One region of the Lacticaseibacillus sp. YLM2-1 genome, then DNA from elsewhere that is predicted to be linked to it. Evidence: a T-box and tRNA genes for the amino acid it is inferred to sense, from the RefSeq annotation. Region 1 holds a T-box; the other holds one or more tRNA genes.
What was found. A T-box is a leader RNA that pairs with one kind of tRNA and senses whether it is charged. The one in region 1 lies ahead of AC07KQ_RS06330 (valine--tRNA ligase), so its partner is inferred to be a tRNA-Val.
Positions count from the first base shown of each region.

Region 2: it has a tRNA-Val gene. The T-box ahead of AC07KQ_RS06330 (valine--tRNA ligase) is inferred to sense a tRNA for this amino acid. The anticodon was not compared.

Region 1 is NZ_CM152617.1:1,285,625-1,299,818, reverse strand. It holds gene AC07KQ_RS06375 (amino acid ABC transporter permease) at 1-483, opposite strand, end outside; gene minD (septum site-determining protein MinD) at 1,149-1,946, opposite strand; gene AC07KQ_RS06365 (septum site-determining protein MinC) at 1,947-2,603, opposite strand; gene mreD (rod shape-determining protein MreD) at 2,617-3,147, opposite strand; gene mreC (rod shape-determining protein MreC) at 3,149-4,009, opposite strand; gene AC07KQ_RS06350 (rod shape-determining protein) at 4,098-5,099, opposite strand; gene radC (RadC family protein) at 5,239-5,907, opposite strand; gene AC07KQ_RS06340 (HAD family hydrolase) at 5,969-6,613, opposite strand; gene AC07KQ_RS06335 (bifunctional folylpolyglutamate synthase/dihydrofolate synthase) at 6,803-8,080, opposite strand; gene AC07KQ_RS06330 (valine--tRNA ligase) at 8,372-11,014, opposite strand; T-box leader at 11,105-11,306, opposite strand; gene AC07KQ_RS06325 (redox-sensing transcriptional repressor Rex) at 11,389-12,042, opposite strand; gene thiI (tRNA uracil 4-sulfurtransferase ThiI) at 12,348-13,565, opposite strand; gene AC07KQ_RS06315 (cysteine desulfurase family protein) at 13,582-14,194, opposite strand, start outside.
Region 2 is NZ_CM152617.1:854,039-868,232, reverse strand. It holds tRNA gene AC07KQ_RS04205 (tRNA-Asp) at 1-6, opposite strand, end outside; tRNA gene AC07KQ_RS04200 (tRNA-Met) at 14-87, opposite strand; tRNA gene AC07KQ_RS04195 (tRNA-Ser) at 98-189, opposite strand; tRNA gene AC07KQ_RS04190 (tRNA-Glu) at 199-270, opposite strand; tRNA gene AC07KQ_RS04185 (tRNA-Ser) at 275-362, opposite strand; tRNA gene AC07KQ_RS04180 (tRNA-Ile) at 392-465, opposite strand; tRNA gene AC07KQ_RS04175 (tRNA-Gly) at 480-550, opposite strand; tRNA gene AC07KQ_RS04170 (tRNA-Phe) at 570-642, opposite strand; tRNA gene AC07KQ_RS04165 (tRNA-Asp) at 648-721, opposite strand; tRNA gene AC07KQ_RS04160 (tRNA-Met) at 729-802, opposite strand; tRNA gene AC07KQ_RS04155 (tRNA-Ile) at 851-924, opposite strand; tRNA gene AC07KQ_RS04150 (tRNA-Met) at 933-1,006, opposite strand; tRNA gene AC07KQ_RS04145 (tRNA-Pro) at 1,033-1,106, opposite strand; tRNA gene AC07KQ_RS04140 (tRNA-Arg) at 1,111-1,184, opposite strand; tRNA gene AC07KQ_RS04135 (tRNA-Gly) at 1,245-1,316, opposite strand; tRNA gene AC07KQ_RS04130 (tRNA-Thr) at 1,350-1,422, opposite strand; tRNA gene AC07KQ_RS04125 (tRNA-Lys) at 1,464-1,536, opposite strand; tRNA gene AC07KQ_RS04120 (tRNA-Val) at 1,539-1,611, opposite strand; rRNA gene rrf (5S ribosomal RNA) at 1,620-1,736, opposite strand; rRNA gene AC07KQ_RS04110 (23S ribosomal RNA) at 1,859-4,776, opposite strand; rRNA gene AC07KQ_RS04105 (16S ribosomal RNA) at 4,996-6,565, opposite strand; gene AC07KQ_RS04100 (CvfD/Ygs/GSP13 family RNA-binding post-transcriptional regulator) at 7,043-7,426, opposite strand; gene AC07KQ_RS04095 (peptidylprolyl isomerase) at 7,490-8,074, opposite strand; gene AC07KQ_RS04090 (NAD(P)/FAD-dependent oxidoreductase) at 8,298-9,284, shown strand; gene AC07KQ_RS04085 (phosphatidylglycerophosphatase A family protein) at 9,323-9,826, shown strand; gene AC07KQ_RS04080 (VTT domain-containing protein) at 9,912-10,565, shown strand; gene AC07KQ_RS04075 (TIGR01906 family membrane protein) at 10,653-11,276, opposite strand; gene AC07KQ_RS04070 (TIGR01457 family HAD-type hydrolase) at 11,282-12,058, opposite strand; gene AC07KQ_RS04065 (YutD family protein) at 12,067-12,711, opposite strand; gene AC07KQ_RS04060 (bifunctional metallophosphatase/5'-nucleotidase) at 12,761-14,137, opposite strand.

The DNA of each region.
Region 1 (14,194 bases):
GGAATCCTTCACCAAGTTGATGACTTCATTACCAATTGACGGTAAAACAATTTTGACCACTTGAGGAATCACAACGTACCGCAGCGCCTGCCAACGCGTCATGTTCAAGACGGTGCTGGCTTCGAATTGGCCTTCATCAATTGCCCCGAAGCCGCCACGGAAAATTTCGGCAAAATAGGCGGCATAATTTAAAATGAAGGCGACCAGTGCGGCGGAGAATCGATCAAATACCAATCCAATAATCGGGAGTCCGTAAAAGATAAACATTAACTGCAGCAGTAATGGCGTGCCGCGGAAAACCCACACATAACCTTCAAGCAGCCCTTTCCCTGCTTTACCCAGTATCGATTTTGGCTTTGGAATCAACCCAACCGATAGAATCAAGCCTAACGGAATGGACCCAATCAGTGTGATAGCAAAAATACCCAACGTCATTTTCACACCAGATAATAATGCCGGTAAAATCTGAAAAATATAGCTCATGGTGTTTCCTCCTCTAAATGCGTTCACTGGTGCAAAACCCCTGCTGATAAGGACCTTGGTCGCTTACGCTCCGGTTTCTAATCGCAACAGTTCACGCCCTTTTCGTATTCAAGCCTAATAATATTCGTTTCAGCGCTGTGTCAGTGTGACTGATGGCGTTCGCATAGCTGGGACTGTTCGCGCCAACTCGTCAAAAAAGCGCCCCCTTGCATGCTGCTGCAAGAGGACGCTTTTGCGTGGTACCACCTCAGTTTGCTGATTGTTCACACAATCAGCCTCACGTGGTTGAAAAATCATGTCCAAGAAAGATGTCCGGTAAACAAAAAGCCGTCCTCCTACAGCAAATTGCTGTAAGAGGACGGCTTTTACCGCGGTTCCACCTCAGATTTGTTAACTGCTCACACAGCTAACCTCATGTAGTTATCTCAACCACGGCGATAACGAGCCCAACCGAGACGACCTACTTCGTTCAATCGTCCACTCGTGGATGTGTGATCAATGGATGTCTATCCGGTTCCCATCATCCCGGACTCGCTTCAAGACACGACCATTCATCGATTCCACTCAACGCTTTAATGAATTGTCACTAAATTACACCGAATCTTAATCAATGTCAACTAGTTTCTGAAAAGTTTCACCGATTTGCTGTCACGCCAGCACGTATTTCAGTCGTGACGATGGAACAGTTTTGACCAAAAGCCCTGCTTTTTTATCCGAATATCCATCAATGGAACGCTGTCGCCTAACAGCCGGCGAGCAATGTTACGATAACCCTTGCTGGCAAGATCGTCTGGATTCATCACAATCGCCTCACCCTTATTCGAGCTTGCGATCACACCATCATCGTCCACGATAATCCCGAGCAAATCGAGTCCCAGATGACTCGTAATTTCATCAATATCCATGGAGCGCCCATCGGCTAACATATTTTGGCGAATGCGATTAATGACCAAACGCGGTTTTATTGGCATTTCACGTTGTTCAAGCAAACCAACAACACGATCTGCATCACTGACGGCAGAAATTTCTGGTGTCGTCACCACAATCGCACCATCAGCAGCTCCAGTTGCATTTCTAAACCCTTGTTCAATACCGGCTGGTGAATCAAGAATGATAAAGTCAAAATCAGGCCGTAATTGCTCAACAATTTCAACAACCTGTTCTGGCTCCAAAGCATCTTTTTCCGCGTTTTGCGCAGCCGGCAGTAAGTACAACAAGTCATCAAACCGTTTGTCCTTGATCAAAGCCTGATGTAGTTTAGCGCGACCGGTTGCCACATCGACAATGTCATAGATGATTCGGTTTGACAAACCCATCACGACGTCCAGATTTCGCAAACCAATATCAAGGTCCAACAAAACGACCCTTTTCCCTTGCAGAGCCAAAGCTGTCCCGATATTAGCAGACGATGTCGTTTTGCCGACGCCGCCTTTTCCTGATGTGACAACTAACGCAGTACCCATCTACATTGCCTCCATTTGCTTGAATAATCGCGGTCGAATGCTGGCCAGATCCGCTAATCCCGCATGTGTCATCGTATGTAACTCATTCAGATAAGCCACTGGTCGGTCAGGATCGTAATGATCTGCCACAATCTCCACGACATCAGCAATTCGAATCTGCCCCGCACCTTTCAAATCACCGACAACAACGGCACGAGCATCTCCTTGACTGCCGGCTTGAACCACGCCGCCAACCTGACCCATCACAAAGATATTACCAGAAGCAGACAAGGTAGCACCAGAATGAAGGTCGCCGAGAAAAAGCACGTCGCCCATCAAATCGATGGTTTGACCAGAACGAATAACGCCACCGATGCGATGGGTTGTTTTGGCTGCAATCATTTCGTTAACAACCGTTTTGTCGATCACCGCACTGACAACCCCATTAATTGAAAAACGCGGAAAATCAGCAAAAATCTTTTGAATATCGGCTAATTGCTCCTCGGTCAGCAAACGGTTTCCGGTTTCAAGTCGGTAACTGACATCACCAGTTGGCGTTTCTTCGTAAAGTTTGCCTAGTAATGTTTTCAGTGTGCGCATGATCTGCTCAAAATCTGCTGTATCTTGAAGCTGCAGCGCCAGACCATCGTTACGACCTTTTAAGACGACACTGTCCACATCATCACCCCAACTATTCTTCAGCTAAATTGTCTAACAAACGGTGCAACGGCCCATATACAATGACAAACAACGCCAAGTTGACTGTCAGACCAGGGCCGAGGTGGTTTGCAATAAGCATCACGACATTTCCAGTACCGAAACCGATAAACCGATTCATGATGTAGTTCGCAATGCCATACAGTAATAACCCAATAATATAAACCATACCGACAAACACCGGTGTTCGCGGAATATACGGCCGAATCTGTCGAATGGTATAAATGACTAATGGAAAGAGCAGTGCATTGACCCCTAAAATGCCAGTATAAAACGTATCAAACAAGAGTCCAATGAGCGCAGCAATCCAAGTAATATACTTTTCCTCAGGGACAAATAACGTGATCATGATGAGTCCAAGTAATGTCAGCTGCGGCGTGCCCATAAAATTTGGGCGCATGATCCATTGGGCTAATACCGATGCCAGACTGCCATCAATCAACATCAGCAACAACAACAGGAGAACAACCCACCAATGACCAGTAAAGTGTTTTTCATTCAGCATCTTAGTCACCTGCAATCGTGCGCGAAATGACGGTCACCACAGTAACATCATTCAGACTGGCGGCAGGCGTTAGGTAAACACTGTTGGCCAAACCATAGTCATCTTTTTTGACGCTGGCAACTTTCCCGATGAGTAAGCCTTTCGGGGTCATACCGCCTAACCCGCTGGTGACAACATCGTCGCCTTTTTTAATATCAGTATCAGTATTCAGCTCACCCAAAATGAGATCACCGGACTTCTCGTCGTAACCAGTAATGATCCCGTTCACTTCTTTATCGCCTTTAGTTTCAACAGCGGCGGCGATGCGATCACTAGACTTGTTAGCCGTCGACAACATCTCAACCTTGGCGTTCGTCCGATTGACTTCAACAACTCGACCAATCAGTCCCGAACCGGCCATAACCGGCATACCTTTCTTGACGCCAGCAGCGCTGCCTTGATTAATCACAACCATGTTGCGCCAGTCACTTGGTGTCCGTAAAATCACCGCGGCACTAATTTGAGAATAATCGGTCAAGGTGCCGTTTAACTTCAACTGAGTTTTCAGCTGCTTGTTTTCCCGCTTAAGTGTCTGCACCTGAACCTTCGTCTGAGCTAAATTATCCAGCTGACTTTTTAGCCGTTGATTCTCCTGAAAGGTATCCAAAAGGTTGTTGATGTCATCCAAGCCATTCCGAGCAAAATCCCCAGGAATGGCAACCAAGCGACCGCCAATGCCCACGACATCGTTGGCAATCCGTTGAATAAATGGCGGGGTGTTACGATTATTACTCGCATACATCGACCCTGCGATCAAACCAAGACTGACCAGCAACGCGATCATGAGGGCGATCAATTTTTTATTGGAAAAGAATTTCTGCATTGGTTCCTCCGTCATACTCGCGAAAAAAGGCCAGGATCAAATCATCCCAGCCTCTTGCCACACACGAACCATCTTCATTTATGGGCTGTTAACGCTTCTTTAGGACATCAATATTCTTCAATGACTCGCCAGTACCGATGGCAACACAATCCAATGGATCTTGGGCAATGAAGACCGGTACCTTGGTTTCATCCGAAATGACATCCGGCAAGTGCTTCAATAAGGCACCGCCACCTGTTAAAACAATCCCATGATCAATGACATCGGCAGCAATTTCTGGAGAAGTTTCTTCAAGCGTCTCTTTAATTGCTGTAATGATATCAAGAACATTTTCATGAATGGCACTGGCAATGTCAGTCGCTGAAATTTCGATTGTCTTCGGTAAACCACTCAACAAATCACGACCGCGAACCGTCATGCCGTCAATATCTTTTGCTTTTTCAACAGATGCTGAGCCAATCTGAATCTTCATGGCTTCAGCTGTTCGCTCACCGATTAACAGGTTGAAATTCTGCCGTAAGTGATTGATGATCGCTTCATCAAACTTGTCACCGGCCACTCGAATAGAACGACTGGACACGATACCGCCAAGTGAGATGGTCGCCACGTCAGTCGTGCCGCCGCCAATATCAACAACCATGCTGCCGGTAGGATCCATAACTGGCAAGCCAGCACCGATCGCAGCAGCATAAGGTTCCTCAATGACGAATGCATCGCGTGCACCAGCAACTTTAGCCGCATCAATCACGGCGCGTTTTTCAACTTCGGTCACACCGCTAGGCACACAAATCATGACCTGCGGATGGCTACCGTTGCCGAGCGCCTTTTGCATGAAGTATTTCAACATGGCTGCCGTTGTATCGTAGTCAGCGATGACCCCATCTTTCATTGGGCGGATCGCCACGATATTGGTCGGGGTACGACCGATCATGTCGCGAGCTTCTTCACCAACCGCAATGACTTCTTCCGTTTGGGTATTCTTCGCGACAACGGAAGGTTCGTTTAAAACGATGCCTTTACCGTCAACGTAAACCAAGGTATTTGCAGTGCCAAGATCGATCCCGATATTTTTTGATCCAAATCCAAACAAGACGTTCTCCCCTTATGCTGACTCATTTCGTATAACTCCATGCATTATAGCATATTTATTTCTGTGACAAAATGTGAAACTACCCGATTTTCATGCCAGATGGGCAATTTGAGAAAAGCTTACAACTTTGTTCCCCTGCCTAATTGAACTCCGGATCATCGCGCGCGAATGAATAATAGCGTTCCCCACCAACAATGAGATGGTCAATCAAATGCATGCCAAGCAACGCGGCGGCCAACTGAAACCGAGTCGTGGTGTCCCGATCCGCCTGACTTGGCGAGGGATCACCACTGGGATGATTGTGTACCATAATCAGGTTTGTGGCGCTCAACTTTAACGCTTCTCTAAAAACAATACGCGGATCTGCCATAGCTGAATCTACTGTACCAATTGCAGCAATCTGTTCAGTAATAATCTGATTCTTAACATCTAAAAATAAAATCAACATGGATTCCTGATTCACACCAGCAAACCGAGAAATCATCGTTTTGCCTAACTGTTCGCTATTTTTGATTTGCCCGTAGCGAACCGTCTGCCGTTGCATAGCCCGCCGCCCCAACTCCACCCCAGCTAAAATACTAGCTCGTTTGGCAGCGCCCAGTCCCCGAATATGCTCAAGCAAGCCTTGATCCCCTTCTGCCAAGCCCTGAAGTTTCGGATAAGTCGCCAAAACTTCACTCACGATCTGCTTAACCGGATAATGTTGATTCCCTGCTCGCACCACCAGCTGCAAAAGCTCAGCATCCGTCAAAGCCTGCGGACCATGTGCTAATAACCGTTCACGTGGCAATTCTGCTGCATCTGCCATGAAAATTCCCCCTGTTGGCATTTTCTCACTTCACCGATCAGTTATCGGTGTCATTAGAAAATTACGCAAACGCAGGCTGATTTTTCAACCAAGCTGGTAATTCGCTGATTGATGACAGAATCGCGGTCGCTTTTGAATCGGGTTTTTGCGCAATACCAGGAATCATGACCACTGGCAGGCCAGCTCCAACAGCCGCTTCAACACCAACATGGGTATCTTCAACGACAACAGCTGGCACATTTCCCAGCTTGACTTTCATTGCTTCGTACATCTCAGGATCAGGCTTATGCGCCTGTACATCGCTGCCAGTCAAAATCGGGTGAAACTGCCGCTGCCAGCCGGTTGCTGCCAAGACAACATCCACATAATGCCGCGGACTACTCGTCGCCAGCGCCAATGGATAACCTGCCGTTGTCAATGCCGCTAAAGTTGGCTGTACATTTGGCAAAACAAAATCTGCGCCGCCTTGAATTTGATCAAGAACATCCGCCGTCGAAAACTTTTGAAACCAAGCAGCATGTTCGGCGCCAATCATGTCGGCAATCACTTTGGCCTCGCTGGGGCCGGCTGCACCCACTAACGGCCGAAAATCAGCCTCAGTGCGATGCAATCCCAGTTGAGCGGCAGCTTTGACATTGCTTTTGAGATAAAGTGCCTCGGTGTTCACCAAGGTGCCATCAAGATCAAAAATAATGGTAGTCGTCATGGTCTCCTCCTTAAAGTCGCTCGTGACACAAAAAAACTGCTCACGCGCTGTTCTAATTGAGCTGGTCTCGGCTCTTCTGAAACGCGTTCGCCAGCCCAAAAACCTGCGTGTAAGGACCCTGAACGCAATGGCCAAAGCCCTGCCATCACGTTCAGGTCCGCTTACACTCCGGTTTCTACCCGGGTTGGCTCACGCTCTTAAAGTTTGTCGAACATCAGCGGCCAGATAAAGCGAGCCGGTTAAGATGATTGGCTGATCCGGATCGTCAGCAAGGCTCGCGGCCATTGCTTCTTGCCAGGAATCCTTTAATTGGCCTTCATGCAAGGCTGCATACCCAGCCTCAGGCAAAGCCCGGGCATTGCCTGGTACCGGTACGAGATACACGGTATGAAATGCCTTCGTTAGTGCATCGGCCATGGTGTGATAATCCTTGTCAGCCAAAATGCCAGCAATCACTGTCACCGGTTGCTTAAAGAGCTGGTGCAATGCGGCAATTAATCCCTTGATGCCGTCCGGATTATGGGCGCCGTCAATCACAATCAGTGGTTCGTCACTTAACTTCTCTAATCGCGCCGGCCATCGACTGGCCGCTAGCCCTTTGCGAATCTCCTGCGACTTCAACGGCCAATTCGTTGCAGAGGCATAGACTTTTGCCGTCTGAATCGCAATTGCCATATTTCGCTGTTGGTAATCACCAACCAGCGGTATATCTATGTCTGTCAGCTCACCATCCTTGTCGGCATAAGTCAGTCGCTGACCCCAGCCATGCAAGCGCGCTTTAGGAACGGAAAAGTCGCGGTCAAATCGCAACCACATGCTAGCTGTTGCTGCAACCTTTGCCGCCACAACAGCATCAGCATCTGGTACCAAATTGCCAGTCACAACCGGGACGTGCGGTTTAATGATGCCAGCTTTATGCGTTGCAATCGCAGTAATCGTATCGCCAAGCAGTTTTTGATGGTCTAAAGCTACCTCAGTCAGCACACTTACAACCGGCGTGATCACATTGGTGGAATCCGTGTCGCCACCAATCCCCACCTCAATCACTGCCAAATCCACCTGTTTTTGATCAAAATACCAAAAGGCCAGAGCCGTGATAAATTCAAATTCCGTGACCCCGAAATCTGGTGTCGCTTGCCGCAGCTGGGTTAAGGCCTGTTGTCCGACAGCGACCGCTTTAACAAGCTCAGCATCAGGAATGGGCTGATGATCAATCATCATGCGCTCATTAAACCGCATAATGAACGGTGATGTATACAAACCGACGCTCAAACCGCTTGCTTCAAGGATATGGGCAATGGCATTGGCGGCTGAGCCTTTACCATTTGTCCCAGTGACATGAATATAATGGCCTCGTTTTTGCGGGTCACCCAAGGCATGCAACAAGGTGAGAATGCGCTGATGATCGCCAGTTTTGGCCAAGCGCGGAAACGAATGAATATACGCGACACTTTCGGTGTAGTCCATGGTCAACTTCTTTCCTCAGGGCATGAACGCGCCCGGTTTCTATGCCAGCGTGCAAGTGCTAGCTTCATAAGTTTCATGATACCAGAAATTCTGGAGAAGTTATGATGTTTACCCAGTGATTTTTGAATGATAACTAGACGTAACCTTGTGCCAAAAGCGTTTAATCGTCAGCCGTCTATAGGCAAACAAAAAGGACTGGCCATGTTACCATGGTCAGTCCCCTTTTCAATCAATCTATTAACAAAAAGCAAACCAACGTCAATCTGATCGTTACCTTAAAGCGAAACTTGATTAAGCCTGCTGCAACTGTGCCAACCGCTGCTGTGTGCTGTTCAGCTGATCGGCAAAATTGCTGCGCTTGGTCCGTTGTTCTTCAACAACTGCCTCAGGTGCCTTGGCGAGGAAGCCTTGATTGTTCAGCTTTTTATCGATGCGATCGATTTCTTGCTGAAGCTTCTTAGCGTCCTTTGTCAACTTAGCGCGCTCTTCATCAAGATCCACCAGTTCATTTAACGGTACGAAGATTGTTGCTCCCGTGATCACGGTGCTGCCAGCCATTTTGGGCTCGGCAACATCGGTTCCTACTGTGAAAGCTTTGCTGTTAACAAACCGATCAATAAAGTCAAAATTGTCCTCAAAAATTGGCTTCAAAGCCGGGTCAGTTAATTTGACAATAATGTCAACCTTCGTCTTGAGTGGCGCACCTGCATCCTTACGAATGCTACGGACGCCACGAATCAAAGCGATGATTGAATCCATGGCATCAACAGCGGCCGAATTTTCAAAAGCATCATTAGCAACTGGATAACTGGCTGTTACAATTGACTGTCCTGCGTGTGGCAAAGCAAGCCATAACTTTTCAGTCACAAACGGCATGACTGGGTGCAATAGGCGCAGAATCTGGTCAAGCGCATAAGCAAGGTTAACTCGCTTAGCTGCCTTCGCTTTTTCGTCATCGCCATAAAGCACTTCTTTACTCATTTCAACATACCAGTCAGCAAAAACGTTCCAAGTAAAGTTATAAAGAGTCCGACCCATTTCGCCGAATTCGAAGCGTTCAGATAGATCAGTGACCTGCTTAATCGTTTCGTTCAATTGGGCAAATAACCACTTATCAGATAAATCGAAGGTGCTTGGATCTGGTTGTTGCGGCTTCTCCAAGTCCCCGAGATTCATCATCACGAATCGGGAGATGTTCCAGATTTTGTTAATGAAGTTCCAAGCGGCTTCAACTTGTTTGTAACTAAAGCGAGTATCCTGACCAGGCTTATTCCCTGTAATCAAGAACCAGCGCAAAGCATCGGCCCCGTATTTTTCGATCACATCCATCGGGTCAATCCCATTGCCCAAGGATTTACTCATCTTGCGGCCTTGTTCGTCTCGCATCAGGCCATGGATCAAGGTGTACTTGAACGGACGCTCGCCAGTGAAATGCAGCCCTTGGAAAATCATTCGAGCCACCCAGAATGGAATAATATCGTAGCCGGTAACCAATGTGTCCGTTGGATAGTAGCGTTTGTAATCCGGTGAATCGGTATCCGGCCAGCCCATCGTTGAAAATGGCCACAAAGCACTTGAGAACCAAGTATCCAAAACATCTGGATCTTGCTGCCAATTTTCAATGTCTTTTGGTGCTTCCATGCCCACATAGGTCTCGCCAGTCTGCTTGTTGTACCAAGCCGGAATTTGATGACCCCACCAAAGTTGCCGAGAAATAACCCAATCGTGAATATTTTCCATCCATTGCAAATAGGTGTGCTCAAACCGATCTGGCACGAAGGTCACTTTTTTATCAGCTTCCTGTTGTGCTTTGATGGCAGCGTCCGCTAACGGCTTCATTTTCACAAACCATTGAGTTGACAGCCGAGCTTCGACCTGAACACCGGTGCGTTCACTATGACCAACACTATGCACAATTGGCTCAACTTTCAGTAACAGACCTTCCTTATCCAGATCCGCCACCATGGCCTTCCGAGCTTCAAAACGATCCATGCCATTGTACTTGCCAGCATTTTCGTTCATCGTGCCATCTTCATTCATCGTGTTGATCCGCTTTAAGTCATGGCGATTTCCTACCTGAAAGTCATTAGGGTCATGTGCAGGCGTGATTTTAACCGCCCCTGTCCCAAATGCTGGATCAACATACGCATCCTCGATGATTGGAATCTTGCGATTAGCCAGCGGCAAAATCAGCTCCTTGCCAACTAAGTCCTGATAGCGTTTGTCACCAGGATGGACAGCAACGGCGGTATCGCCCATCATCGTTTCGGGACGGGTTGTGGCGATCTCAATATAACCGCTCCCGTCTGCGAATGGATATTTCACATGGTAGAAGGCGCCTTTATCATCTTCATGAATGACTTCGATATCCGACAACGCCGTACGGGCCTGCGGATCCCAGTTGACGATATATTCGCCCCGATAAATCAGGCCTTGCTTATACAACTCAACGAAGACCTTACGAACAGCCTCGTTAAGTCCCTTATCCAAGGTGAAACGCTCGCGGCTGTAATCAAGTGACAACCCCATCTTCGCCCACTGACTGTGAATCGTCTTGGCAAATTCGTCTTTCCATTCCCAAACTTTTTGAACAAATTTATCGCGCCCTAGGTCATAGCGGCTGATGCCCTCTTTACGCAACTTAGCTTCAACTTTGGCTTGGGTCGCGATTCCAGCATGATCCATTCCGGGCAGCCACAACGTATCAAAACCTTGCATCCGCTTTTCACGAATCACAATATCCTGCAGCGTTGTGTCCCAGGCATGGCCCATGTGCAACTTACCCGTCACATTTGGCGGCGGGATGACAATCGAGTATGGCTTGGCTTTTTGATCACCGCTCGGTTTGAAAACATCCTCATCTAGCCATTCTTGATACCGGCCAGCTTCAACGGCCTTATGATCGTACTTAGGTGCTAATGCTTGCTCTTTCATTGGCTCCACCTCACAATTTTTTTCTGTTCCTGCAGTAACGCGGCCCGCAAGCTGACTTACGAGAATAAAAAAAACCGCCCTAATTAAAAAAATTAGGACGAGTCAGCTCGCGGTACCACCTAAATTGGGAAACAATCCCCCACTTGGTTCAGGATAACGGCTGTCACCGGCCGCTCCCTACTCACTTCAGGACGGCAGCTCACAAGCTACAACCATAGCCTTTTTCAAGGTTTGCACCAACCACCTTGTCGCTGGAAAAAAAGACCATGACCCTCTTGATCATTGCATTAGCTGAATTATAACCCGTTGATTTTGACGGGTCAATCGCTAGCGCTATCCTTTTCGGAAACATAGCCTGCTACGGCTCAGTTGTGCTACCCTTGCGACACTCGTTTAACCTGCTTTTGATGATCGACAAACAATAAGGCTTGCAGTTCACTGGTGAGATCAATGTAGCGAATCGTGGTTGTCGGTTTGGCAGGAACCGGTTTGGGAGCAAAGGTCAAAATGGCAGTGACGTTTTGCGCTTCTAATTGGCGCACCACTGCAGCTTGGGCCGAGCTTGGGACGCAGACAATAGCGGTGTGCATACTCGGACGCAATTTTTCAGCTAAAGCGGCCAAATCATAAATCGGCACGCCGGCAATCGTTGTCCCGATTAATTGCGGATCGGTGTCAAAGCCCATCGTGATAGAAAGATCAGGGTTGCGGCGAAAATTATTCGTCAGCAAGGCACGGCCCAAATTACCACAACCCACCAACGCCATCTGTTCTTCTGAGTGGACTTCAAGCAACTCGCCAAAAACCTGTGCAAGCAAGTCAACCGAATAGCCATAGCCACTTCGGCCTAAATCGCCAAAATTAGAAAAATCACGTCGAATCGTTGCTGGAGCAATGTGCACCAATTTACTTAATCGATCAGACCGCACCCGTTTCTCGCCGGTCTGCTGCAAGTCTTTAACCGTTCGATAATACACGGGAATCCGTTTAATTGTTGCCTGTGATAACGCCTGCTTGCTGACTACCACTTTGAACACCTCCGCACGCTTTTGTTACTCTTTTCACATATTAGCTTACCAGAATTCGGCTTGCTTGGCTATCTTTTTTCAAAAGTAATGACTGGCATGAATCGTTACGATTGTACTGATGTTATCATATTATCTGTCAGCGACCGGGCAGTTTGGTCTGTGCTTCTGACTTTATCACCACAGATAACCAAAAGATGAAAACCGTCAAAAGTCTCAGCTTTTGTGAAATGTTTCCTTTATTAAATAAAAACGCCCGTTGTTTGCCATGACCACTAGCATCAATAGGCAAACAACAGGCATTCTTTTTAAAGTAATTCAGCAATAACATCTTGATCTTGATTCATAAATTGATCCGATGACTTGATCTCCTGAATTTTCACGCCAGCCAGTGCGCGATCCATCAAGCCGGCAACATCAATTTTGCTTTCATAGTAACGCGCGCGATCTGTCTTTGGCTTAGTTTTCGGTGAAGGCGGCGCAAAAATCGTGCAGCAATCCTCAAATGGCATGATCGACAAATCGTAAGTGTCAATTTTCTCGGCTTCGGCAATAATTTCATTCTTATCCATCGTTGCCACCGGTCGAATAATCGGCATCGTTGTCACATCATTGATTGCCGCCATCGACTCCAACGTTTGCGAGGCAACTTGACCGACCGATTCGCCATTGAAAATCGCGAGATCGCCACGCTGCTGAGCAATGGCTTCCGTTAGCCGCAACATCAATCGCCGTTGAACGGTCATGAGATAACCTTCTGGCACTTTCGCCTTGATTTCCTCTTGAATTTCCGTAAATGGCACTTCGATAAAGTAAATCCGGCCGACATATGGCGTCAACTTCGCGGTCAGTTGCTTAGCTTTGTTGAGTGCCTGCTGGCTGGTATACGGCGGGCTGAAAAAGTGAACCATCTCAATGTCCACACCCCGCTTTAACGCGTAATAGCCAGCCACTGGCGAATCAATGCCGCCACTTAGCATCAAAGCTGCTTTGCCGGCAGTCCCGACTGGCAACCCACCTGCCCCTTGAATGGTCTTCGTGGACAAATAAATCGCCTCGCGCCGGACTTCAACCCGCAGAATCATGTCGGGCTGATGCATTTTAACAACCAAATCAGGTCGCTTATCTGTCAGATAGTCACCCAGATCCAAATTCATGGCGTTTGTATCTAAGGCAAAATCGTGGTCACTGCGGCGCGTGTTGACCTTGTAGCTAATGCCCTTTGGCGCGGTTTCGTTCATTAATTGCAAGGCAACTGCATGCACCTTATCCATATCTTTTTCAACCGCAATACTTGGTGAAAAATTTTGAATGCCAAAAACTTGTGATAACCGAGCCATCACCTGATCACTCGGCTCCCCATTCAATTCGATATGCATCCGATCACGCTTAGGGCGAATCGTGAGTTTGGGGAACTCGTGCAGAGCACGGGTGACATTGCCGTTTAACCGGCCGATAAAGGCTTGACGGTTCTTGCCTTTTGTCGAAAGTTCGCCATAACGAACCATAATTTCTGAATATTGCATACTATAATCCTTTCAGTTAAACGGTCGCCTTATCAAGTTTAGCAAACTTCGCATAAACCGTATCAAATGCCTTGTTAAAAGCATCTGCCTCGGCCAAAGTATTCGCTTCATCTAAGCTAACACGAATCGCTGACGTTGCAATCCGGGAATCGGTATGCATTGCCGCGAGTGTACTGCTTTCCGTTCCTTTTTTACTGGAGCAGGCACTAGTTGTCGAAATGTAAATAGCTTGCGCCTCGAAAGCGTGGACGATTGTTTCGCCACGGACACCGGCAATCGCGAAACACAACACATGCGGGGCAAAATCAGGGGTCAATTGGCTGAACATCGTCACCTTTGGCTTTTGACTGACATGATCGTAAATTCGTTTGCGAACAGCTTGCTGACGAGCCACGTTATCCGCTTCATTGGCCAAAAGGAGCCGTAGTGACTTCGCCATTGCGGCAATCGCTGGCACATTTTCCGTGCCTGAGCGCCAGTCATTTTCCTGGCCACCGCCTGTCAGCAATGGCGCGATCATCCGGCCTTCCTTGGCATAGATGAACCCTGTGCCACGCGGAGCATGGAACTTATGCCCCGAAAAGCTCATAAAATCAATCCGTGGATCTTGCAAGGCAGCATCCAGCCCC
Region 2 (14,194 bases), 430 kb from region 1:
GGAACCATATAAATTGCGGGAGCAGGATTTGAACCTGCGACCTTCGGGTTATGAGCCCGACGAGCTACCGAACTGCTCCATCCCGCGATAATTATAAAGGAGAATGAGGGATTCGAACCCTCGCGTGGACTTACGCCCACCTGACGGTTTTCAAGACCGTTCCCTTCAGCCAGACTTGGGTAATTCTCCATCTAAACATGACCCGTACGGGATTTGAACCCATGTTACCGCCGTGAAAGGGCGGTGTCTTAACCACTTGACCAACGGGCCACAACGGAGAAGGAGGGATTTGAACCCTCGCACCAGTTTCCCGGTCTACACCCTTAGCAGGGGCGCCTCTTCAGCCACTTGAGTACTTCTCCATGTGTATATGAAACTATAAATGGAACAATGGGCCTAGGTGGACTTGAACCACCGACCTCACGCTTATCAAGCGTGCGCTCTAACCAACTGAGCTATAGGCCCATGATCATAACCGCAGCGGGTGACGAGAATCGAACTCGCGACAACAGCTTGGAAGGCTGTGGTTTTACCACTAAACTACACCCGCATAAAAATGATTATGAATATGGCGCGGGACAGAATCGAACTGCCGACACATGCAGCTTCAATGCATTGCTCTACCGACTGAGCTACCGAGCCGCAAACGGTCCCAACGGGACTCGAACCCGTGATCTCCTGCGTGACAGGCAGGCGTCCTAACCAACTAGACCATGGAACCATATAAATTGCGGGAGCAGGATTTGAACCTGCGACCTTCGGGTTATGAGCCCGACGAGCTACCGAACTGCTCCATCCCGCGATAACAATAACATATCGATTATACCGAACAGCGACCACCCTGTAAAGATGGACCTTGTAGGGCTCGAACCTACGACCGGACGGTTATGAGCCGTCTGCTCTAACCAACTGAGCTAAAGGTCCAAGCTCAATCGCGGCGGGGGGGATCGAACCCTCGACCTCCCGGGTATGAACCGGACGCTCTAGCCAGCTGAGCTACACCGCGAAAAACTAAGGGACAAAAATGTCCAATCGGGAAAACAGGATTCGAACCTGCGACCCCCTGGTCCCAAACCAGGTGCTCTACCAAGCTGAGCTATTTCCCGATAATGCACCCAGTAGGAGTCGAACCTACAACCTTCTGATTCGTAGTCAGACACTCTATCCAATTGCGCTATGGGTGCAAATCATGATAATGCCGAGGATAGGTTTGACCAAGCACACCCTCGGCACTGTGCTTGGAAAGCGGAAGACGGGATTCGAACCCGCGACCCCCACCATGGCAAGGTGATGTTCTACCACTGAACTACTTCCGCATGAAACATGGTGCTATCAAATTATTGGTACCATGCCGACTAAAGGATTCGAACCTTCGACCCCCTGTTTACAAGACAGATGCTCTACCAACTGAGCTAAGTCGGCGAAAAATCGACTTGAGCCGCCATTTAAAACCAATAATTCTCTGAGCCGTGACAGGCTCGAACTGTCGACCCACTGATTAAAAGTCAGTTGCTCTACCAACTGAGCTAACGGCTCAATGGAGGATACAGGGCTCGAACCTGTGACCCTCTGCTTGTAAGGCAGACGCTCTCCCAACTGAGCTAATCCTCCATATGTAAGCGTGGCAGCTTCCTACCCTCGCAGGCAGTTTCCCACCAACTACTCTCGGCGTGAAGAAGCTTAACTTCTGTGTTCGGCATGGGAACAGGTGTATCCTTCTTGCTATCGCCACCACACTTATGAGAACTTTGCGCTCTCAAAACTGGCTATCATTGTTTAATTGCTGCCTTGAACTTAACGTACTTGTCATCGAAATGTGTTCGCAGTCGCAGAAACCTGCGCCTGCTTGCACGCTTACTTGGTTAAGTCCTCGACCGATTAGTACTGGTCCGCTCCATGCATCGCTGCACTTCCACTTCCAGCCTATCTACCTGATCATCTCTCAGGGGTCTTACTTCCATATAGGAATGGGAAATCTCATCTCGAGGGGGGCTTCACACTTAGATGCTTTCAGCGTTTATCCCTGCCGTTCATAGCTACCCAGCGATGCGCCTGGCGGCACAACTGGTACACCAGCGGAACGTCCATCCCGGTCCTCTCGTACTAAGGACAGCTCCTCTCAAATTTCCTGCGCCCGCGACGGATAGGGACCGAACTGTCTCACGACGTTCTGAACCCAGCTCGCGTACCGCTTTAATGGGCGAACAGCCCAACCCTTGGGACCGACTACAGCCCCAGGATGCGATGAGCCGACATCGAGGTGCCAAACCTCCCCGTCGATGTGGACTCTTGGGGGAGATAAGCCTGTTATCCCCAGGGTAGCTTTTATCCGTTGAGCGATGGCCCTTCCATACGGAACCACCGGATCACTAAGCCCGACTTTCGTCCCTGCTCGACTTGTCAGTCTCGCAGTCAAGCTCCCTTATACCTTTACACTCTGCGAATGATTTCCAACCATTCTGAGGGAACCTTTGGGCGCCTCCGTTACATTTTAGGAGGCGACCGCCCCAGTCAAACTGCCTACCTGACACTGTCTCCCGCCACGATTAGTGGCGCGGGTTAGAGTGTTCATACAGCTAGGGTAGTATCCCACCAACGCCTCCATCGAAACTAGCGTTCCGATCTCTACGGCTCCTACCTATCCTGTACAAGCGGTACAAACACTCAATATCAAGCTACAGTAAAGCTCCATGGGGTCTTTCCGTCCTGTCGCGGGTAACCCGCATCTTCACGGGTACTATAATTTCACCGAGTCTCTCGTTGAGACAGTGCCCAAATCATTACGCCTTTCGTGCGGGTCGGAACTTACCCGACAAGGAATTTCGCTACCTTAGGACCGTTATAGTTACGGCCGCCGTTTACTGGGGCTTCAATTCTGGGCTTCGCTTGCGCTAACTCATCCTCTTAACCTTCCAGCACCGGGCAGGCGTCAGCCCCTATACATCATCTTACGATTTAGCAGAGACCTGTGTTTTTGATAAACAGTTGTTTGGGCCTATTCACTGCGGCTGACCTTGCGGTCAGCACCCCTTCTTCCGAAGTTACGGGGTCATTTTGCCGAGTTCCTTAACGAGAGTTCGCTCGCTCACCTGAGGATACTCTCCTCGACTACCTGTGTCGGTTTGCGGTACGGGTAGTTTATTTCTCACTAGAAGCTTTTCTTGGCAGTGTGACATCAGGAACTTCGCTACTATAATTTCGCTCCCCATCACAGCTTGTCCTTAAGACTGCAAGCATTTCACTCGCTGTCAGACTTGCTGCTTGGGCGCACATTTCCAGCCGTGCGCTTTCCTTAGCCTCCTGCGTCCCTCCATCGCTTAAACAAAATAAACTAGTGCAGGAATCTCAACCTGCTTGTCATCGACTACGCCTCTCGGCCTCGCCTTAGATCCCGACTAACCCTGGGAGGACGAGCCTTCCCCAGGAAACCTTAGTCATACGGTGGATCAGATTCTCACTGATCTTTCGCTACTCATGCCGGCATTCTCACTTCTAAGCGCTCCAGCCGTCCTCACGATCGACCTTCAACGCCCTTAGAACGCTCTCCTACCGCGCACCCTTACGGGTGCACCCACAGTTTCGGTATTATGCTTAGCCCCGGTATATTTTCGGCGCAGTGCCACTCGACTAGTGAGCTATTACGCACTCTTTAAATGGTGGCTGCTTCTGAGCCAACATCCTAGTTGTCTGTGCAACGCCACATCCTTTTCCACTTAGCATAAATTTAGGGACCTTAACTGGTGATCTGGGCTGTTCCCCTTTCGACAATGGACCTTATCGCTCACTGTCTGACTCCCGGAGTAAGATCGATGGTATTCGGAGTTTATCTGAATTCAGTAACCCTTGATGGGCCCCTAGTTCAAACAGTGCTCTACCTCCATGATCCATCCTCCGAGGCTAACCCTAAAGCTATTTCGGAGAGAACCAGCTATCTCCAAGTTCGTTTGGAATTTCACCGCTACCCACAACTCATCCCAGCATTTTTCAACATACATGGGTTCGGTCCTCCAGTGTGTTTCACCACACCTTCAACCTGGTCATGGGTAGGTCACTTGGTTTCGGGTCTACATCTGCTTACTCATTCGCCCTGTTCAGACTCGCTTTCGCTACGGCTCCGACTTTTCATCTTAACCTCGCAAGCAAACGTAACTCGCCGGTTCATTCTACAAAAGGCACGCCATTACCCATTAACGGGCTTTGACTAATTGTAGGCACACGGTTTCAGGAACTGTTTCACTCCCCTTCCGGGGTGCTTTTCACCTTTCCCTCACGGTACTGGTTCACTATCGGTCACTAGGGAGTATTTAGCCTTGGGAGATGGTCCTCCCGGATTCCGACGGAATTTCACGTGTTCCGCCGTACTCAGGATCCTGGACGGAGGGTTCGACGTTTCGCTTACAGGGCTTTCACCTTCTGTGGCGCAGCTTTCCAGCTGACTTCGACTACGTCGGACTTTGGTAACTCCAATGTCCAGTCCTACAACCCCGAGAAGCAAGCTTCTCGGTTTGGGCTCTTCCCACTTCGCTCGCCGCTACTATGGGAATCGAGTTTTCTTTCTCTTCCTGCGGGTACTGAGATGTTTCAGTTCCCCGCGTCTGCCGCCGGCCAGCTATGTATTCACTGACAAGCAATACACTGATGTGTACTGGGTTCCCCCATTCGGAAATCTCCGGATCAAAGCTTACTTATAGCTCCCCGAAGCATATCGGTATTAGTTCCGTCCTTCATCGGCTCCTAGTGCCAAGGCATCCACCGTGCGCCCTTTGTAACTTAACCTGTACTGACTTGCGTCAGCGGTTATGCGATGCGAATTTCTTTTTCAGAAACTCATACAAATACGCTGTGTTCTCGGCAATTTAAAACAATTAATACAATGATATCCAGTTTTCAAAGAACAAAGTCGCACCCGTTAGGGTGCTTGAGGGTGATCCCCTCAAAACTAAACAAAGTTTCGTGTGTGCAGGTTTCCGTCAGACTTTCAGTCTGTTTCCTTAGAAAGGAGGTGATCCAGCCGCAGGTTCTCCTACGGCTACCTTGTTACGACTTCACCCTAATCATTTGTCCCACCTTAGACGGCTCGCTCCCTAAAAGGGTTACGCCACCGGCTTCGGGTGTTACAAACTCTCATGGTGTGACGGGCGGTGTGTACAAGGCCCGGGAACGTATTCACCGCGGCGTGCTGATCCGCGATTACTAGCGATTCCGACTTCGTGTAGGCGAGTTGCAGCCTACAGTCCGAACTGAGAATGGCTTTAAGAGATTAGCTTGACCTCGCGGTCTCGCAACTCGTTGTACCATCCATTGTAGCACGTGTGTAGCCCAGGTCATAAGGGGCATGATGATTTGACGTCATCCCCACCTTCCTCCGGTTTGTCACCGGCAGTCTTACTAGAGTGCCCAACTAAATGCTGGCAACTAGTCATAAGGGTTGCGCTCGTTGCGGGACTTAACCCAACATCTCACGACACGAGCTGACGACAACCATGCACCACCTGTCATTTTGCCCCCGAAGGGGAAACCTGATCTCTCAGGTGATCAAAAGATGTCAAGACCTGGTAAGGTTCTTCGCGTTGCTTCGAATTAAACCACATGCTCCACCGCTTGTGCGGGCCCCCGTCAATTCCTTTGAGTTTCAACCTTGCGGTCGTACTCCCCAGGCGGAATGCTTAATGCGTTAGCTGCGGCACTGAAGGGCGGAAACCCTCCAACACCTAGCATTCATCGTTTACGGCATGGACTACCAGGGTATCTAATCCTGTTCGCTACCCATGCTTTCGAGCCTCAGCGTCAGTTACAGACCAGACAGCCGCCTTCGCCACTGGTGTTCTTCCATATATCTACGCATTTCACCGCTACACATGGAGTTCCACTGTCCTCTTCTGCACTCAAGTTTCCCAGTTTCCGATGCGCTTCCTCGGTTAAGCCGAGGGCTTTCACATCAGACTTAAAAAACCGCCTGCGCTCGCTTTACGCCCAATAAATCCGGATAACGCTTGCCACCTACGTATTACCGCGGCTGCTGGCACGTAGTTAGCCGTGGCTTTCTGGTTGGATACCGTCACGCCGACAACAGTTACTCTGCCGACCATTCTTCTCCAACAACAGAGTTTTACGACCCGAAAGCCTTCTTCACTCACGCGGCGTTGCTCCATCAGACTTGCGTCCATTGTGGAAGATTCCCTACTGCTGCCTCCCGTAGGAGTTTGGGCCGTGTCTCAGTCCCAATGTGGCCGATCAACCTCTCAGTTCGGCTACGTATCATCGCCTTGGTGAGCCATTACCTCACCAACTAGCTAATACGCCGCGGGTCCATCCAAAAGCGATAGCTTACGCCATCTTTCAGCCAAGAACCATGCGGTTCTTGGATCTATGCGGTATTAGCATCTGTTTCCAAATGTTATCCCCCACTTAAGGGCAGGTTACCCACGTGTTACTCACCCGTCCGCCACTCGTTCCATGTTGAATCTCGGTGCAAGCACCGATCATCAACGAGAACTCGTTCGACTTGCATGTATTAGGCACGCCGCCAGCGTTCATCCTGAGCCAGGATCAAACTCTCATATAAATATGAGCTGTTCGAATAGCTCGATTTGTTGTTCTAGCGAATTGACTTCGCAAATGTTACTTTTTGCCTCGGTACCGAAGTACCAAGGACCCTGCACATTTAAACGAAACTTTGTTCAGTTTTCAAAGGACGACCTTGTCAAAAGACAACTTTGATAGATTATCATGACCAGCGTTACATGTCAACGTTTTTTTAAACATTGAATATTTATTCATCTGTTCTCGACGTCGCACATTGTGCAAGCCATCAACTTGATCTAATTAAGTATATCCGCTAAAGATCAGCGCCTTTTGTTTTGACAACAACAAGTATCATACCAGCACTTTAACGATGTAGTCAATAAAAAATTCATGCAAATTGAAACATTTTAAAATACCGAAAGATCGCGAACGTTTTCTCCAAAATTGCATAAAAATTCAGCATTTCTGCGAACATTATTCTATTCATCGTGACAAAAGTTCAGAAAAAAGAACCGACTCATTTGTGAGCCGGTTCTTCGTCTAAATGATCAAGTGCTTCAGCGACCCACCCGTCTAACCGAGCGGCAATCGGTGCAAAGCCTGTGTGAAATTTACGACTGGTCCAATAATGCTTGCGGCGACGCTTTTTACTCATTCTAGGCGACGCTTGTAAGGCACGTAAGGATAAACTGATTTTTTGGGTATATTCGTCGATGTCCAAAATCACAACTTCAACTCGCTGGCCGACGGTAAAAATATCGCTGGTGTCCTTGACATAACCATGCTGGCATTCTGAGATGTGCACTAAACCTTGCGTGTGCTCATCAAGCATGACAAACGCGCCATAAGGTTGAACGCCTGTCACTTTGCCAGTCAAGATATCTCCTATGCGATATTCCATTCTGACACTTCATTTCATTGGATTTCTCTTTGAGTATACCCTAAAAATCATTGCCGACCAATATTAGTCTTCAATCGTAACCTGATCAATCGTGACCGGTTCAACCGGCTTATCATTAGCACCTGTTTTGACTTTACTAATCTTCTCAACCACGGACAGGCCACTTAGGACTTGGCCAAAGACTGTGTGGCGATGATCGAGCCACGGTGTACCGCCTTGTTTATACGCTTCAATGATGGGTTCTGGGAATCCAGCCTCACTTAGTTGCGCCTGCATGCTCGGGTCTAAATGCGCATTAGTCACAATGAAGAATTGGCTGCCATTCGTATTTGGACCAGCATTGGCCATTGAAAGTGCACCTTTCAAATTGAATAGCTGATTTGAAAACTCATCATTAAAGGGCTTCCCCCAGAGACTTTCACCGCCCATGCCGGTACCGGTGGGGTCGCCGCCTTGAATCATGAAATCATCAATAATCCGGTGAAAGATCAAACCGTCGTAATAATGTTTTTTGGCAAGGCCTACAAAGTTTTCAACTGTCTTTGGCGCCTGTTCAGGGAAAAGTGCGATTTCAAAGCGACCTTCGCTTGTTTCAAAAATCGCTTTTGGTCCCTTAAAGTCTTTGAGTTCTAATTGTGGGTAATCCATGATCAATCTCCTTTACAAGTTAACGTTCTTGTACTAGGCGTAGTATACCAGCCCAGCCCCTGAGCGCAAACTACACAGGCTTGCTGATGCAACGATCGTCTATTAAAAAGGCTGCTTACGGGCTAATCACACTTGACAGACCGGTGTTCGGCCTATTTTGGTACTTATCGTGAAAATATGGTAGTGTATGGACGTCATACTATATAGAAACGGAGCATTGCAAATGTCAGTGCAGCATGTATATGAAATCACGGTAATCGGCGGCGGCCCGGTTGGGATGTTCGCCGCTTTTTATGCGGGTTTGCGCCAGGCAGACGTTTTGTTATTGGAGAGTCTTGACGAGCTTGGCGGCCAAACAGGCAACTTATACCCTGCCAAAATTCTCTATGATATTGGCGGATTCCCGCATGTTAGTGGCAAAGACCTTGTCACGCAGCTCAAAACTCAGCTCGTCCATTTTCATCCTGAAGTCAAGACCGCTACGGAAGTACAGACGATCGATCAAGATCCAGATGGCTTTTTCACATTGCATACAAGTCAAGGCGATTTCCGCAGTAAAACTGTGATCGTGGCAACCGGTGGTGGTGCTTTTACGCCGCGCAAGTTAGCTGTTGACTATGATCCGGCATTGGAAGGCAAAAAACTGTTCTACTTCGTGCAGGATTTGGAAACTTTTCGGGATCAGGAAGTGGCCGTGGCTGGTGGTGGTGATTCTGCAATTGATTGGGCACTGGCACTTGAACCGGTTGCCAAACATGTCAGTCTGATTCACCGTCGTGCCAAATTTCGCGGCTTGGAAGCCAGTGTTGCTGCACTTGAAAAAAGCAGTGTGACAATCCAGACGCCTTACCTGATCGAATCAGTCACCCCTCAAGATGATCAGTTAGCGATTCAATTGAAGGAAGTTCGCGGCGAGGCACAGCCAACGCTCACCGTCGACAAGCTGTTGATCAACTATGGATTTGTCACCGACAAACACCACCTACAGGCTTGGCAACTTGACACGGATCGAAATGGTATACTGGTGGACACACAAATGCAAACAAGTCGTCCCGGCATTTTTGCAATTGGCGATGCTGTCAGCTATGCTGGCAAGTTGCCGCTGATTGCCAGCGGTTTTGGAGAAGCGCCAACCGCTATCAATGAGGCCTTAAGCCGTTTGTATCCAGATCGACGTCAGGCCTTGCACAGTACTCAGTTGTATCATTAACGCTCATCTGCGCAATTTACCCATCAAGGAGCAAAAACATGACGAATGAAGAAAAATTGTATGACCGCACGATTCAACTGTTACATGAACGCGGGGTTCGGATATCCGATATTGGCGAACTTGTAATGTTCCTGCAAGAACGCTTCATCCCCAAGCTGACACTTGAAGAAGCCACACAAAATGTGCGCATTGTTCTACGCAAACGTGAAGTTCAAAATGCTGTGATGACTGGTATTGCTTTGGACAAGGCAGCAGAAGCTAACAGTTTGGAAGAACCGTTGCAAAAAATCATCGCTGAAGATGAAGGTTTATATGGCGTTGACGAGGTGCTTGCCTTCTCGATTGTCAATGTATATGGTTCGATTGGTTTTACCAATTACGGTTATATTGATCGCATCAAGCCAGGGATCTTAGCTAAGCTGAACGCCCATGAGCCTGGCATTATCCACACCTTTTTAGATGATATCGTGGGAGCCACTGCTGCTGCTGCAGCAAGTCGACTTGCTCATTCACATCCAGAAATTGAAGACGACATTTATTGATGTTTTGGTAAAATTCTGTCAGGATTCATGAAATTTTCACATCAATCCGTATAATAAGCTGTAATTCATTAAAGGAGTTCACAAGATGACCCAACTGTTCGACTTCATCATGCATATTGATGAGCATCTGATTACCATCGTTAATAGCTTCGGCCCTTGGACCTACGCCATCCTTTTTGCGATGGTCTTCATCGAAACAGGTGTCGTTATTTTCCCCTTCCTGCCTGGTGATTCATTGCTATTTGCTGCAAGCGCGTTGGCTGCAAATGCCGCGTATAACCTGAATGTGTGGATTCTCTTCGCCGTCTTTCTGGCTGCTGCGGTTATTGGCGACACCGTCAATTATGAAATTGGCAAGCGCGTTGGTTCGGCAGCATCCACTGGCAATGGCTGGTTTGGACGGCTGATCAATCGCGACAAACTGAAGCAGGCGGAGGCTTTCTTCGACAAGCACGGCGGTAAGACGATTGCCATCGCCCGCTTTATGCCGCTGATTCGGACATTTGCGCCGTTTGTTTCCGGCGGCTCCCGAATGCATTACGGCAAGTTTATCCATTACAACCTGTTAGGCGGTTTCCTCTGGGTCACCATGTGCGTTTTCGGCGGTTTCTACTTCGGCAATGTCACCTTCGTGAAAGAACACTTTTCGTTGGTTGCCATCGGTATCGTGATCATTTCCCTTCTGCCGATGGTCATTGCTGCGATTAAAACCCGGACAGCTAAAGCTACTGAACGCTGAGCAAAATGATTTGCATCAAAAAAACGCATCGCCTGTCAAGTGGTAAATTCCACGTGACAAGCGATGCGTTTTTGCTTGCGCTGCCAATCATGCCACCTTCGCATCTTGACGCCCACGCCAAATGCCCCAGATCATGACAGCTTCAAACAAAGCAAATGCTGTCAGAAAACACAACATGAAGAATCCTTCAGGCAAAACGTTGATGATCGGATCAGTCGCCGGGTCAAACAGCCAGTCGCTATTGCGAAAAAGGACTTCATGAAACGTGATGAAAAATTGGTCGAAGTTTACCGCTAATATAGCCGTCAACACAACAGGTACCACGGCCCCAATCATAAACGGACGAACCAACAAATATCTTTTTCTGGCAATGCGAAGTTGATGCAACCAGCGTACCGCAAATGGGACCGTGACCACAGCAACCCCTATATCGAAGAGAAAGAGGTGGCGAACATCCGCAAAATGAATGGCGCCATGTACGCTTGTGGGGAAATCATTCATATGCAGAGTACCAACCCACGGTAAATTTAAGTAAGCCATCAGCTGCAAATAATTCTGATAAAGCCGGCCAAGGGACATCACGGCAATCTGCGGTAGATCATCCATGTGTGCATAAACTGGAAAAGTGATCAGCGTACTTAAAATCGTCATGAACACAAGGACACTAATGATGGCTAGCCACAACGCCACCCATTGAGCAATACGCTTCATGGAGGTTAGACCTCCCAATCCGTCAAGGCATCAATCTGATGTGTGGGCTGATGGACTTGCTTGGAAACATAATCACGGGTAGAAACACCGGTATACACTAAAATCGTATCAATACCAGCATTCAGCCCTGCCTTAATGTCCGTGTTGTAATTATCGCCAACCATGGCAACCGCTTCTTTAGGTAAGCCCATTTTTTTCAAGGCTTTCTCCATAATCGTTGGTTCGGGTTTGCCAATGTAAAAAGCCCGCTGCTGTGTGCTGCGCTCCACTAGCGCGATCAATGAGCCCGCGCCTGGAACCAAACCGCGCTCATTCGGGAGATTGGTGTCAGCATTCGTCCCAATAAACTTTGCCCCGCGTTTAATCGCCAGTGTTGCCAGTTCAAACTTATGATAAGTCACATCATAGTCAAGGCCGACGACCACATAATCCGGATCAACTTCATTTAATCGTAATCCAGTATCCAGCAACGCCTGCTTGAGGCCTAACTCGCCAATGATATAAATGGACTTACCCGTCACATCGCCATGATTAAGGTCGGTCAGATACGCTGCAGTTGCTAGTGCCGGGGTGTATACCTGCGCCGGTTGGACATGAATATCATGATTCTCTGCTAAGTTTTTGACCACATCTTCTGGACTTTTGGTCGTGTTGTTAGTTAAAAATAAAAACGGGATTTGTGCCGCCTGTAGTCGTTCAACGAAATCCTTTGCAGCGGGAATCCGCTCCTTACCGCGATAGATAGTGCCATCAAGATCGATCATATAGCCTTTATACTTCAAGTTCGTCCCTACTTCTTATTAGTCTCACGCCGCCGAATCGTAAAATGTCGCTTGCGTGGTTGTGTCTGATTGATAGTTTTAGCCTGATCCCCGCGAATTTTGGTTGGTCGGGTTGTTTTTTCCGTATACGGTTTTTCCGCTTTTGCTGACCGTGGCTTATGCTTATTGTTCTGGCTGTTGCGCCGATTTGTTGGGGGTGTCTGGCGATGCACTGGTTTGATCGTCTCTGATCTCTGCCCCGCCTCACGATGTCCCTGACGACGATGCGGCTGCCCTTTTGTCACTGACTTGTCTAAACACGCCAAAACAAAGTAAGCACAGCCAAAATTACAATATTCATACAAATAATCTTCAAGTGTGCCGATGAGCTGGTCTTTGCTGACACCGCGTCGATCATCTTTATAGAATCCGCGTAAACGCAGCTGATCATAGCCCCAATCACCAACGATATAATCATACTTATCAAGAATTTCGTTGTAGCGTTCGTTCAAACGCGCAACATCAAAAGCATTTCGGTGATCCTTAACAAGGCGATAGCGGCGACCATCAATCGTTAGTAAATCACCGTTAACAATGACCACCCGCGAATCTTTATCAGCTTCTGGGGTCAATGCGGCATCAATTTGTTGCATAAGCGGTTCATGTTCGCCCATGTGCTCACCTCCTTATGTGTGCTGATGCTTCGCAAAGTATATCACGAAATCATAATGGATATTTTTGAGCTAAGTACTCGCCCACCACATTCCGTAATAGCTTAGGAAAAAGCAATTCATTGCTGCCCATAATCTCAATGGTTGGAAAGAATGGAATGAACAGAAAATTGTCCACCGTCACAAACGTATATTGTTGTTCTGGCACCAACGGTTTCCCATGCCATAGAACAACCCGTTTTTCACGATTAACGCTAATCCCCCGGTAACCAATGTCACCAAAAATCTTTCCACGAAAACTCATGCCGATCATATGAAAATGTCGCAGGAACATTCGATTCTTTTCCATTTCCATGATTAAGCGCCACAGTTCCTTACCACTCAGCGTTACTTTTAACAGATGCATGGGATGCGGCAAACAGTTTAATAAATCCGCTTGGGTGACAACACCCGGACCCAGCGGCATAAGGAAAAGTCCGGCATTTAAAATCGCCGCGTCCACCTGAGCGCCATCAGCCAATGCTTCTAAACCTAAATCCAGTAATGGTGAAGGCCCATCATATTTGATCGATAGCTGTTTGGGCAACCGCGCCACCTGATGCTGCTTGAGCAAAGCAATTCCTTTGCTCTCATAGCCCTGTATCTCACGCGGATCAGCGGCTGCCGCTTGCATGAGCTCAGTTTTAAATGTCTCGGCCTGACGGGTGATAATTTGATGCTGATCATCCAGCGTCAGCGTCACTTTGCCGACATAATGGCCATACTTTTCTGCAGCTGTTAATAAGGTGGTGCCATGTAACTCGCCGTCTGCCAATAAATGATGCGTATGACCACCAATCACGACATCAATCTCTGGATACTGTTTTGCTAAGTGCCGATCAGCCTCAATTCCTAAATGTGACAGCACAATTAACACGTCATAGGTACCTGATAATTGCTTCAAAATATCCGGAAATACATCCGCCACGGTTTTAACTTGCCAGCCATTTGGTCGATATGTCAGAAAAAATGGCGCCGTGAATCCGACAATCGCAATGCGTGTACCAGCACGCGTTTGCGTTCGCACAAACGGTTTAGCCCATGTCGGTCGGCTGCCGTCAACCTCGAATAAATTAGCCAGTGCCACTGGAAAGTTCGCATGATCGTATAAATGTTCCAGCACATCATGCGGGTTACCGACACCTTCATTATTGCCGATGGTTGCTGCATCGTAACCAATTTCATTCAGCAATTGCACATTGATCTGACCTTGCGTAGCTTCCGTTAAGGGCGCTGAGCGATCCATCGCATCCCCGTCATCAAATGCCAACACACTCGCGCCTTCTGCTTGTTCTGCAGCGCGTGTTCCCAACATAAACCGCCGAATCTTCGGCCAATTTTCAAAATGGGAATGCAGATCATTGGTATGCAGGATCACTAACTTTTCCACGAGAAACCTCCCTGTGCCGGCAAAAATAAATACTCTAACTGGTGAATCACCGGCGCG